One region of the Ruegeria sp. BF7 genome, then DNA from elsewhere that is predicted to be linked to it. Evidence: riboswitches for the same ligand, from Rfam matches in the RefSeq annotation. Region 1 holds a riboswitch; each other region holds the start of a gene.

Region 1 (3,269 bases):
CCACAACGAGCCCCGCTTGGGTCGATGTCCAACCTCTCACTTCCTCCCTGTAGCAAACGTAAAGCGCCAGAACCGGCGAAGTCATGCAATCAGCCGTGGCCAAAGGACTGCGTTGCGGCGGGCAAAAGCGCCGATGTGCCCAACTTCCGACAAGCCAAATTCACCGGGTGACAACAGGTGACGGCGCGCATCTGGGCCGTACAGATCGGCCAATCGCCACACCGCATTGGGCGGCACCACATCATCATCCTCGAAGGTAAACAGGTCCACGGGCGTCCCTGACTGCGCCCAGCGCGCATCAGGCAAGGAGATCCCGATCTCGGGCAGGTAGTTGCGCGGTGCGGTGCACCACCGCCGCCACTGCCAATATACCGATGCCGGCAGGTCCGCCCCGAACCCCAGCGCCTTGCCAGGAAGGTACCCCAGGGCTTTCACCGCCAAAGGAGCGTGACCATACCAGAACAGCAAAGCCAGCGCCCGATACGGCCAGGGGTGATCCGATACCGTTACAGGGCCAGAACAGACGCAGATCATGCGGTCGATCTGATCGACGTCGGGCTGAATCGGCCCCAGCATCCCGCCGACTGAATGTCCGATGCTCCACTGCTGCGCATCGGGGAACCTGCGCCGCATTTCAGCCCGGGCCGCGGGCATGTCGACCAAGGCCCAGTCGGCCATCTTGACCCGTGATGCTTTCAGCGATCCGTTCAGAGAATGGCCGAAATCGCTGTAGTCGTAAGTCAGACAGGCCATCCCCCGTTCGGCAGCCAGCCAGCGGGCAAAATGCTGGTAATAATCTCTCGGTACGCCGGTAGCACCGTGAATGACCACGGCCACCCGGGGCGCGGACGCTGGCAGATAAAGGCGTGCCGACAAGGAGCCCGTGCCGGACGGAAACTGAAAGTCCTCGGTCGAATCGGTTTGTGCAGTGTCCAGCATGGTTCGGTCTCCGGATTTTGAACCGATTGGTTCACTTTCTCCAGTCCGCAGTGTTTCCCGTCACAAGTCAACAGTGACCGTACATGACCACACGTCCGCTTGGCCGTGCAAATTGCCCGCTTGACTCGGGTCGCCCGTACCCGCTAGCGATGGCGTGATGGTTCTCGACCCCGATCGTTGGGCGAGATGAAAAGGGAACACGGTGCGGTTCTGCCCCGGTTATACCGGAACGAACCAAGGCCGCGACTGCCCCCGCAACTGTAAGCGGTGAGCAATGCCGAAATACCACTGGCCGAAAGGCTGGGAAGGTCGGCAACGCGATGACCCGCAAGTCAGGAGACCTGCCATCGAACCAAAACCGAAACTCGGGCGGGGTGTCCGGGCAGGTCGTCAGCATGCTGTCACACCTGATCTACGCCCCTTCCTACGCGCGGAGGGCACACAATGATCTGGAAGACAAAGACCCACGAATACTCGGCCACCGTATGCCAGCGAACCGGCAAGACCTGCCCAGCTTTGGCACGGGTCGCGCGTGTCATTACACAGGCGATAGAGACCGCCGCACCTGCAACAACCCCCGATTTTCAGGTCGAAGGCAGCAGTGAACTGACCCATTGCCCCGAAGGTTGCACCGCCCGATTTTGCGCACGGCCTGATCAGATTCGGATCTTTTGCGGCACGGAGTCCGACGTTTCCACCGATTCACTTGATAGGTATGCCGACATGATGTTCGCGGATGTGTTCAGCTCTCTGCCCGCCGATGTTATGGCCAGCCCGCCCTGCGCGATGCTCGAGGTTTTATTGCTGGCCGCAAGTCCGGTTGCGCAACCGGAGCAGCACGCGGCGCTCTAAGCTAGCTGCCCTTTCGGGCGCTGGCCGCCTGCGCCGCCCATTGCAACTGGCCGTCGGTTTCAACGGCGCAGGCCCGTACGGCGCGCAGACGTTTCAGCGCTGCCTCGGGCTGTTCGCCCTGTTCGACCATAAGGCGCAAAGCGACCATGCCAGACCGGCCACAGCCACCCCGGCAATGCACCAACACCCGCCCTCCTCGGGACAGGACTTGTGCCGCCGCTGCGCTGACCTCGGCCCATGCGGCCCGAACCTCTGGCGGTGGCGCGCCAAAATCCGCGACTGGCAGATGCGCCCACCCGATGGCGGCGACGCGAAGATCGTCACCGAATCCGGCGGCACCTTCTTCCAGCATCTCAACCTCAGTGGTCATGGAAACCACCAGATCCGGCTGCCAGTCCCGGATGGTACGAAGATCCTGCAGGTAGTTGCCGCCGCGCCCCGGGATTGGTGAAAGGGCAACCGTGCCATTTCCCACCTGCACGGCGTGAATCGCAAAGAGTCTCAAAAGGTGGCCCTCCTGCGAACGTTTCTACGATGCGTAAACTGTCCTGCAAACCGAATTTCGACTACAGCGGCGGTGGACGCGGGCGGCAGGGGTCTCTACGCTGCATTCCTGAACCGAATCCGACAGAGCAGACATGAACGACACGCCAAGCCCCGCCTATCAGGTTCTTGCCCGCAAATACCGCCCCGAAACCTTTACCGATCTCGTCGGTCAGGATGCGATGGTTCGCACGCTGAAAAACGCGTTCGAGGCCGACCGGATCGCACAGGCCTTCATCATGACCGGCATTCGCGGCACGGGTAAGACCACCACGGCGCGGATCATCGCCAAGGGCATGAACTGCATCGGCCCCGATGGCCAGGGCAAGCCGACCACGGAACCCTGCGGCCAGTGTGAACATTGCGTGGCCATCATGGAAGGCCGACATGTCGACGTGATGGAGATGGACGCCGCCAGCCGCACAGGCGTCAACGACATCCGCGAGATCATCGACAGCGTTCGTTACCGCGCCGCCAGCGCGCGCTATAAGATTTACATCATTGACGAGGTCCACATGCTGTCGACCAGCGCCTTTAACGCGCTGCTCAAGACGCTTGAAGAACCGCCTGAACATGTGAAATTCATCTTCGCCACAACCGAGATCCGCAAAGTGCCGGTAACGGTGCTATCCCGTTGTCAACGCTTCGACCTGCGCCGGATCGAACCTGAGGACATGATCGGCCTGCTTGGCAAGATCGCCGCGGCTGAGAATGCCCAGATCGCGGAAGACGCGCTGGCCTTGATCACGCGCGCGGCCGAAGGGTCGGCCCGGGATGCAACCTCGCTGCTGGATCAGGCGATCTCGCACGGGGCCGGGGAAACCAGCGCCGATCAAGTGCGTGCGATGTTGGGACTGGCCGACCGCGGGCGGGTGCTGGACCTGATGGACATGATCCTGCGCGGAGATGCCGCTGGCGCCCTGACAGAACTGAGC
Region 2 (3,269 bases), on a different contig from region 1:
CAGCGGCATGCGCTGTTCGCCGCCCGCGAGGTCAACCTCTGCAAGGTTAATGGGTGTCATCAATACATCCAGCACCTCTGAAGAGGCTCAAATCGTCGTCACTTGTACACCTAAAAAGAAATCTCAGCGCACCCTGAGATTAAGGTTTTTCAAATCCCAAAGACGATCGGTTCTGTTCAGGAGGAAATCGGCAAGGCAGCCTGGGGGGCGATCCGGTGATCCCGTCACTCAGACGCCTTCTCCGCGCCGGTTTTGCTGTTGCCTGCAGAACGGAAGCGTTCGGCCGAGCTCTGCGTCCACTTCAGTCCGCCGCCCTGTGTTTCCAGGGTTTCGACACTGTCGGCCTCCAGCTGGAACGTCGCGCGCATGGGCATCAGCCCATCCACCACCATTGTGTTTTGTTCTGACGGATCGATGGTCAGCTTTCCGGTCAAACGAACCGGCTCGTGGACGTAACCGGGCTCCCAGTCGCCGTTCAGCCGTACCCGGATCATCTGATTGGGCGGCGGCGGCGGCAAGTGGCTGCACATACCGGGCTGAGGCACCAGATAAGCGATGGGGTGCCCATCCGCATCGGGCGGCGCCGGAATGGCAAACCCCGCCATCGTCACCGTTTGACCGTCGAATTCAGGGTTTCCGGCCGCACCGGCACGATCCCGGCGCTGGGCCACGACAAGTCGCTGGTCCAGCAGCCAGTCGATATCGATGCCGTCCGCAGCCAGGGCTTTCTCGGTTTCGACCAGAAGCTCCTGCCACTTCCGCCGCTCATCGGGGCTGCCCACTTCCTGACGCAGCCTGCCGCGCAGGCGCACGACGAAAATCAGATCGTCGAACTGCTCCGGGCTGAGATCGCGGTAGGGGTCCTCGAAGACCTGAACGGACGGGTCAGGCAATTCGGACCATTCCAGTTCAGCCCCCGGTGCCGCCAGCGCAGAAGAACCGCACAGGCTCAATGCCAGAATCGTTGCAAGGTGAAACCAATATCGCATGATCTGAGTCTATCTCCCTGCCGAGATCATTCCAGCCAGTTTTTGCGAACAACGTCCTTAACTGGCCACCCTTATGCCTCAGAGCTGGCCAGTAACGAACGAACAGGATGAAACTTTCATATTGACGCACTGGGCGATCTCGGGCAGTCAATCTGATGATGGTTCCCCCAATTGGGGATGAAAAGGGAATACGGTGAGGTCCGCTAACCGGCGCCAACTCCGTGACTGCCCCCGCAACTGTAAGCGGTGAGCGACGCCATAAATCCACTGGCCCACAGGCCGGGAAGGATGGCCAAGCCAAGACCCGCAAGTCAGGAGACCTGCCATCATGTTTTCAACCAACCCGGGGCGGGGCGTCCCGGAAGGAGGCAAAGTGACGAACGCGTTACGCTATTACATTGCCGCCACCTCGCTTCGGCAATAAGCGGAGTGGGCAATGGCAAACGACCCCCAACACTTCCTGCTGATTTGCGAGACCTGCAACGGCACGGACGCCGCGCATGCGATCGGAAAGGCGCTGACGCACCGGCTACCTTCCGGGTTTTCCATACGCATGGTTTCCTGCATGGCTGGTTGTGACCGACCGACAACCGTAGGCTTTCAGGCTGTTGGCAAAGCGCAATACCTGTTTGGTGACGTCAAATCCTCGCAGGACATTGATGCTCTGGCCCAGTTTGCGCGGCAATTCCAAGACAGTGGGGACGGCTGGACCAATGCTTCTGACCGTCCGCGTGCATTGTTCAACAAAACCTTGGCTCGTATGCCCCGTCTGAACGTGGAGGTGCACCCGTGACAAACTCAGCGTTTCTGATCGCGCGTGGCCTAGAATACTACGCACTCAACGGCGACGTCCTACTACAGGGAGCATCCTTCGAACTGGACAGGGGTGCGGTTTTGGCCATAGCCGGACCAAACGGGGCCGGGAAAACTACGCTTCTGAACCTTTTATGCGGTGCAGCTGAGATGGTTCTGGGGGACGTCCTTGTCGATGGGCGCAGCCTGAAACAGATGTCGTCCAAAGACCGTGCACGCATGATCGCCGTTGTCAGCCAGCAGGAGTTCCCGGACGGTCGGCTGCTGCTGCGAGACTATGTAGCGCTGGGTCAGATTCCGATCCGCTCAGACCGATCCACCGAAGACCACGCGGTCGAGCTTGATCGGATACTGGACCTGACCGGGCTGGGCTCACTGGCGGACAAGCGGATGGCCCTGCTGTCCGGCGGTGAACGCCAGCGCGCGCATATCGCCCGCGCCCTGGCGCAAAACCCGTCTCTGTTGTTTCTGGATGAACCCACCAACCATTTGGACCCGGACGCCAAGGGGAGAATGCTGTCGCTGGTGGCCGAACTGGGCATCACGGTGGTCATGATCGTGCACGATCTGGTCATGATCCCCGAGTTTGCCACCCACGTGGCGCTGATGAAATCCACGCGTCTGACCAGTTTCGGCCCCGTGGCCGAAGTGCTGACGCCCGCGCATGTGCGCGACACGTTTGGCGTCGATTATCTGTGTTTCCAGCATGAAGGCCGAGTGATCCCGGCACTGGATATCCGAAGAACCCCAGTTTCAAATTAACTTAAGGAAACTCTCCCCAATGAAACATATCTGGTCTGCGGCCCTGATCACCGCCATGGCAGGCAGCGCCTCCGCGCATGAGGTAACGATTGACAATTGCGGTGAACCGCTGGTTTTCGAATCTCAACCCGAAAGGCTGGTCGTTCATGACATGAACATGACCGACATGGCCTTTGCCCTTGGCCTGCAGGACAAGATCGTGGGCCTGACCGGCATCACCGGCTGGTACAAGACCAGCCCCGAATTCGACACCCTGCGCGGTAACATCCCCGAACTTGCGCCGAAATACCCGACCGTTGAAAATCTGGTTGCGGCTGAACCCGACCTGTTCTTCGCCGGTTGGTATTACGGCATGAAACCTGGCGGCGACGTGACACCCGACACTCTGGAGCCTTTTGGCATCAAGACCATGATCCTGACCGAAAGCTGCGTGCATCTGGACAAGGATCGCCCCGAAGCCAGCATGAATCTGTTGTTCGACGATGTGCTGCGTCTGGGCAAGGTCATGCATGTCGACGACAAGGCGGAAGCACTGGTCGGCGGCTGGAAAGAAGAACTGGCCGCGATCGAAGCACAGACCGCCGATCTGGCCAAACCGCGTGTCTTCCTGCTGGATGGCCCGGCAGACGCGCCCTTCACCGCCGGTAAATTCGCCATTCCCGATGCGATGATCGCGGCCGCCGGCGGCGAGAACGTCACCCATGA
Region 3 (3,269 bases), on a different contig from region 1:
ATCCCGCATCATCTGCGCCGGGCTTTCGGCAGCTTTGGCGCCTTTGGCCACGTATTCGGCCACCAGATCGGGGGTGAGGTCATGGACCGTCAAGTCAATTCCGTTGCGCAGCAGTGAGCCGGACAGCTTGCCGCCGACATTACCCAAACCGATGAATCCGACTTTCATTTCACCCTCCCGAAGGTCGCCGTTTGTGCCGAGTATCCCTATTGCCTGTCGGAAACGAAAATGAATAATAATACGCGATATAGGTAAAAATTTTTGGTGGTAAATGGATCGCCTTCCAAATCCCGTTTGGCTGCGCAGCTTCGAATCCGCTACGCGCCATCTGAATTTCACCACAACCGCGCGTGAACTTGGCCTGACGCAAACAGCCGTTTCACTGCACATTCGGTCCCTTGAGGCCGAGTTGGGTCAAAAGCTGTTCACACGAAATGCACGGCGTCTGGAACTGACCGAGCTGGGGCAGTCTTATTCGCTGACGGTTCGGCGCGCTTTGGCCGACATTGCGCTGTCGACCAACAGTCTGTTTGGCCCGGCCTCGCGCCAGACCCTGACGATCCGGGCGGCAATTTCGACCGCGACCTATTGGTTGGCTGCCGAGCTGCCTGACTTCTCCGCGCAGCATCCGGGTATTCCGGTCCGACTTGTCTCTCACATCTGGAACGATAGTGGGACGCCCGGCGATGTGGATGTGGAAATCCGGCTGGGTTATGGCGACTGGCCGGGGGTGCGATCCCAAAAACTCACCGACGAAAAGCTAGTCCCGGTCTGTCGGGCTGGGGACGACTCAGCGAAACTGATCACCCTGCCAAACGGGCCACTGATTCACATCCTTGGATACGAGGACAACTGGGCGCGGTATCTTCAGGCCAACGGCATAGCGCCGCCCGACCAGCCGCCTCGGCATTCTGTGGACACCACGGTGGCAGCGCTGCAACTAGTGATGGCCGGTGCAGGATATGCCACGATCCTTGAACGGTTCGCAAAAAACGCAATTCGGCAAGGCGCACCGATTGCGATTGCGGGTCCGGCGATTCCCTTTGCCCAGTCGCATTATCTGGTCAGCGCTCAACGGGCCGCGCAATCCACGGCAGCGGCGGGTTTGTTTTGCGCGTGGTTGCAGGACCGGCTGGTGGCGGATGCCGCGGATTGACACAAGCTGGTCGCTTTTCTGTTCTATGGGGTTTCTACCCCTGTCTCGCGCTTGACAAGGCCCCTGCCCGTGCCGCATGTCGCTTGCGTTGGTGTCCATCCCAGGATGGATGAAAAGGGAATGCGTCAACGGCCATCCGTCAAACGCAGCCGCCCCCGCGACCGTGACCGGAGAGGGTGCCCATAGCCACTGGCCAAATTGGCCGGGAAGGCGGGACATCCGACAGAGGCCCGCCTCTGACATCCGCAAGCCGGGAGACCTGCCAGCACGCGAAGATGAAACCGGGCGGGGTGTTCCGGTGTCGGGTCCATGTTGCGACACGTGGCCCGCATGAAACCCCGTCCCCCGCAAGGAGGATTTGGGGGGATGAGAGACATGACCGAGACCGCACCTGTTGAGCTGCTGGTCTGTACCACGTGCCGCCGTGGCCTGCCTGCCGAGGACGACGCGCAACGGCCCGGCACCTTGCTTCATAAAGCGCTGGAACAAGCGGAACTGCCCGAGGGCATCACGCTGAAAGCCGTGGAATGCCTGTCGAACTGTGATGAAGGTTGTTCCATCGTGCTGCGCGGCGGGCTGGAACGTTGGACCTTTGTCTATGAACACCTCAACGAAAACGACCATGTCGAAACCATTGTCGAAGGTGCCACCAAGTACCTCGCGACCGAGGACGGCCTGGTCAAATGGCGCGAACGCCCCGAACATTTCCGCAAAAACTGTGCGGCCCGCATTCCCCCGATTGGAGCCCTGAAATGAGCAATCTCGAAAAACTCCCCGTCACTGTGATCACCGGCTTTCTGGGCTCGGGCAAGACTACGCTGGTCAAACACCTGATGCAGAACCCGCAGGGCAAGCGTCTTGCCGTTGTGGTCAACGAGTTTGGCGATGTGGGCGTAGATGGCGATATACTGAAATCCTGCGCCATCCCGGATTGCCCAGCGGAAAACATCATGGAACTGGCCAACGGCTGCATCTGCTGCACCGTAGCCGATGATTTCATTCCCACTATCGAGGCGCTGATGGCGCTGGAGCCGCGCCCCGATCACATCCTGATCGAAACGTCCGGTCTTGCTCTGCCCAAGCCGCTGCTGAAGGCCTTTGACTGGCCCGACATCCGCTCCAAAATCACCGTGGATGGCGTGATCGCTCTGGCAGATGCCGAGGCCGTCGCCGCCGGTCGTTTTGCCCCTAGTGTCGAGGCCGTTGATGCCCAGCGCCTGGCCGATGACTCGATCGATCACGAAACGCCCCTGTCCGAAGTGTTCGAGGACCAGATTTCGTGTGCCGATATCATCTTGCTGACCAAGCCTGATCTGGCGGGTCCCGAAGGTGTGGCTAAGGCCAAAGAGATCATCGCCGCCGAGGCGCCGCGCCCCCTGCCCGTCGTCGAAGTGGCCGAAGGTGTAGTGGATGTCCGCGTTGTGCTGGGTTTGGAAGCAGCAGCCGAGGACGACATGGACGCCCGCCCATCGCATCACGACGGCCATCACGACCACGAGCATGACGACTTCGAAAGTATCATCGTCGAACTGCCGGAACAAACCGATCCCGCCGATCTGGTCGCCAAGATCGAACGTATGGCCACCGAACTGAACATCCTGCGCGTCAAAGGCTACGCCGCTGTTCAGGGCAAACCGATGCGCTTGCTGGTGCAGGCCGTTGGCGCCCGCGTCCGTCACCAGTACGACCGCCCCTGGGAACCCGGCGAGGATCGTCGCTCGCGTCTGGTGGTCATTGCCGAGCATGACGACATCAAAGAAACCGCAATCCGCGATATCCTCGTGGGTGTGACCGAGGCCGCCGAGTAAGCCATGCACGTCGTCTTCCGCGAAAGCCACGGGTTAGAAGAAACCGAGCCCCCGACCGATCTGGGCCAAAGCCCGGCGGATCTGGTTGTGCTGTCCTTTTCCGACAGCGACCTTGGTGCTTTCGCGGCGGGCTGGCATCGTGGTGGCGGTCCCGAGGGGCGGATGCCGACGATGCGGCTGGCCAACCTGACGGCGCTGAAACACCCTCTGTCTGTCGACACATATGTTGAACAAACTCTGGAGGGTGCAAAGGGCATCCTGATCCGCCTGATCGGCGGTGTTCCTTATTGGTCTTACGGCTTGCA

Evidence for each region. Region 1 has a riboswitch for cobalamin ahead of ACR0IK_RS21445 (hypothetical protein). Riboswitches for the same ligand answer to the same signal wherever they lie in the genome.
Region 2: it holds a riboswitch for cobalamin, as region 1 does, so the genes downstream of both, ACR0IK_RS09320 (DUF1636 family protein) here and ACR0IK_RS21445 (hypothetical protein) in region 1, are expected to answer to the same signal.
Region 3: it holds a riboswitch for cobalamin, as region 1 does, so the genes downstream of both, ACR0IK_RS00320 (DUF1636 family protein) here and ACR0IK_RS21445 (hypothetical protein) in region 1, are expected to answer to the same signal.

What each region holds. Positions count from the first base shown of each region.
Region 1 covers NZ_JBQFTM010000018.1:8,409-11,677, reverse strand. Annotated here, with positions in the region: RNA gene ffs (signal recognition particle sRNA small type) at 1-42, shown strand, start outside; gene ACR0IK_RS21450 (alpha/beta hydrolase family protein) at 82-939, opposite strand; cobalamin riboswitch at 1,081-1,302, shown strand; gene ACR0IK_RS21445 (hypothetical protein) at 1,384-1,791, shown strand; gene ACR0IK_RS21440 (protein-tyrosine phosphatase family protein) at 1,793-2,296, opposite strand; gene ACR0IK_RS21435 (DNA polymerase III subunit gamma/tau) at 2,430-3,269, shown strand, end outside.
Region 2 covers NZ_JBQFTM010000003.1:164,943-168,211, forward strand. Annotated here, with positions in the region: gene ACR0IK_RS09315 (DUF3299 domain-containing protein) at 225-989, opposite strand; cobalamin riboswitch at 1,132-1,331, shown strand; gene ACR0IK_RS09320 (DUF1636 family protein) at 1,426-1,782, shown strand; gene ACR0IK_RS09325 (ABC transporter ATP-binding protein) at 1,779-2,564, shown strand; gene ACR0IK_RS09330 (ABC transporter substrate-binding protein) at 2,584-3,269, shown strand, end outside.
Region 3 covers NZ_JBQFTM010000001.1:66,455-69,723, reverse strand. Annotated here, with positions in the region: gene ACR0IK_RS00330 (NAD(P)-dependent oxidoreductase) at 1-168, opposite strand, end outside; gene ACR0IK_RS00325 (LysR substrate-binding domain-containing protein) at 272-1,156, shown strand; cobalamin riboswitch at 1,229-1,437, shown strand; gene ACR0IK_RS00320 (DUF1636 family protein) at 1,532-1,912, shown strand; gene cobW (cobalamin biosynthesis protein CobW) at 1,909-2,964, shown strand; gene cobN (cobaltochelatase subunit CobN) at 2,968-3,269, shown strand, end outside.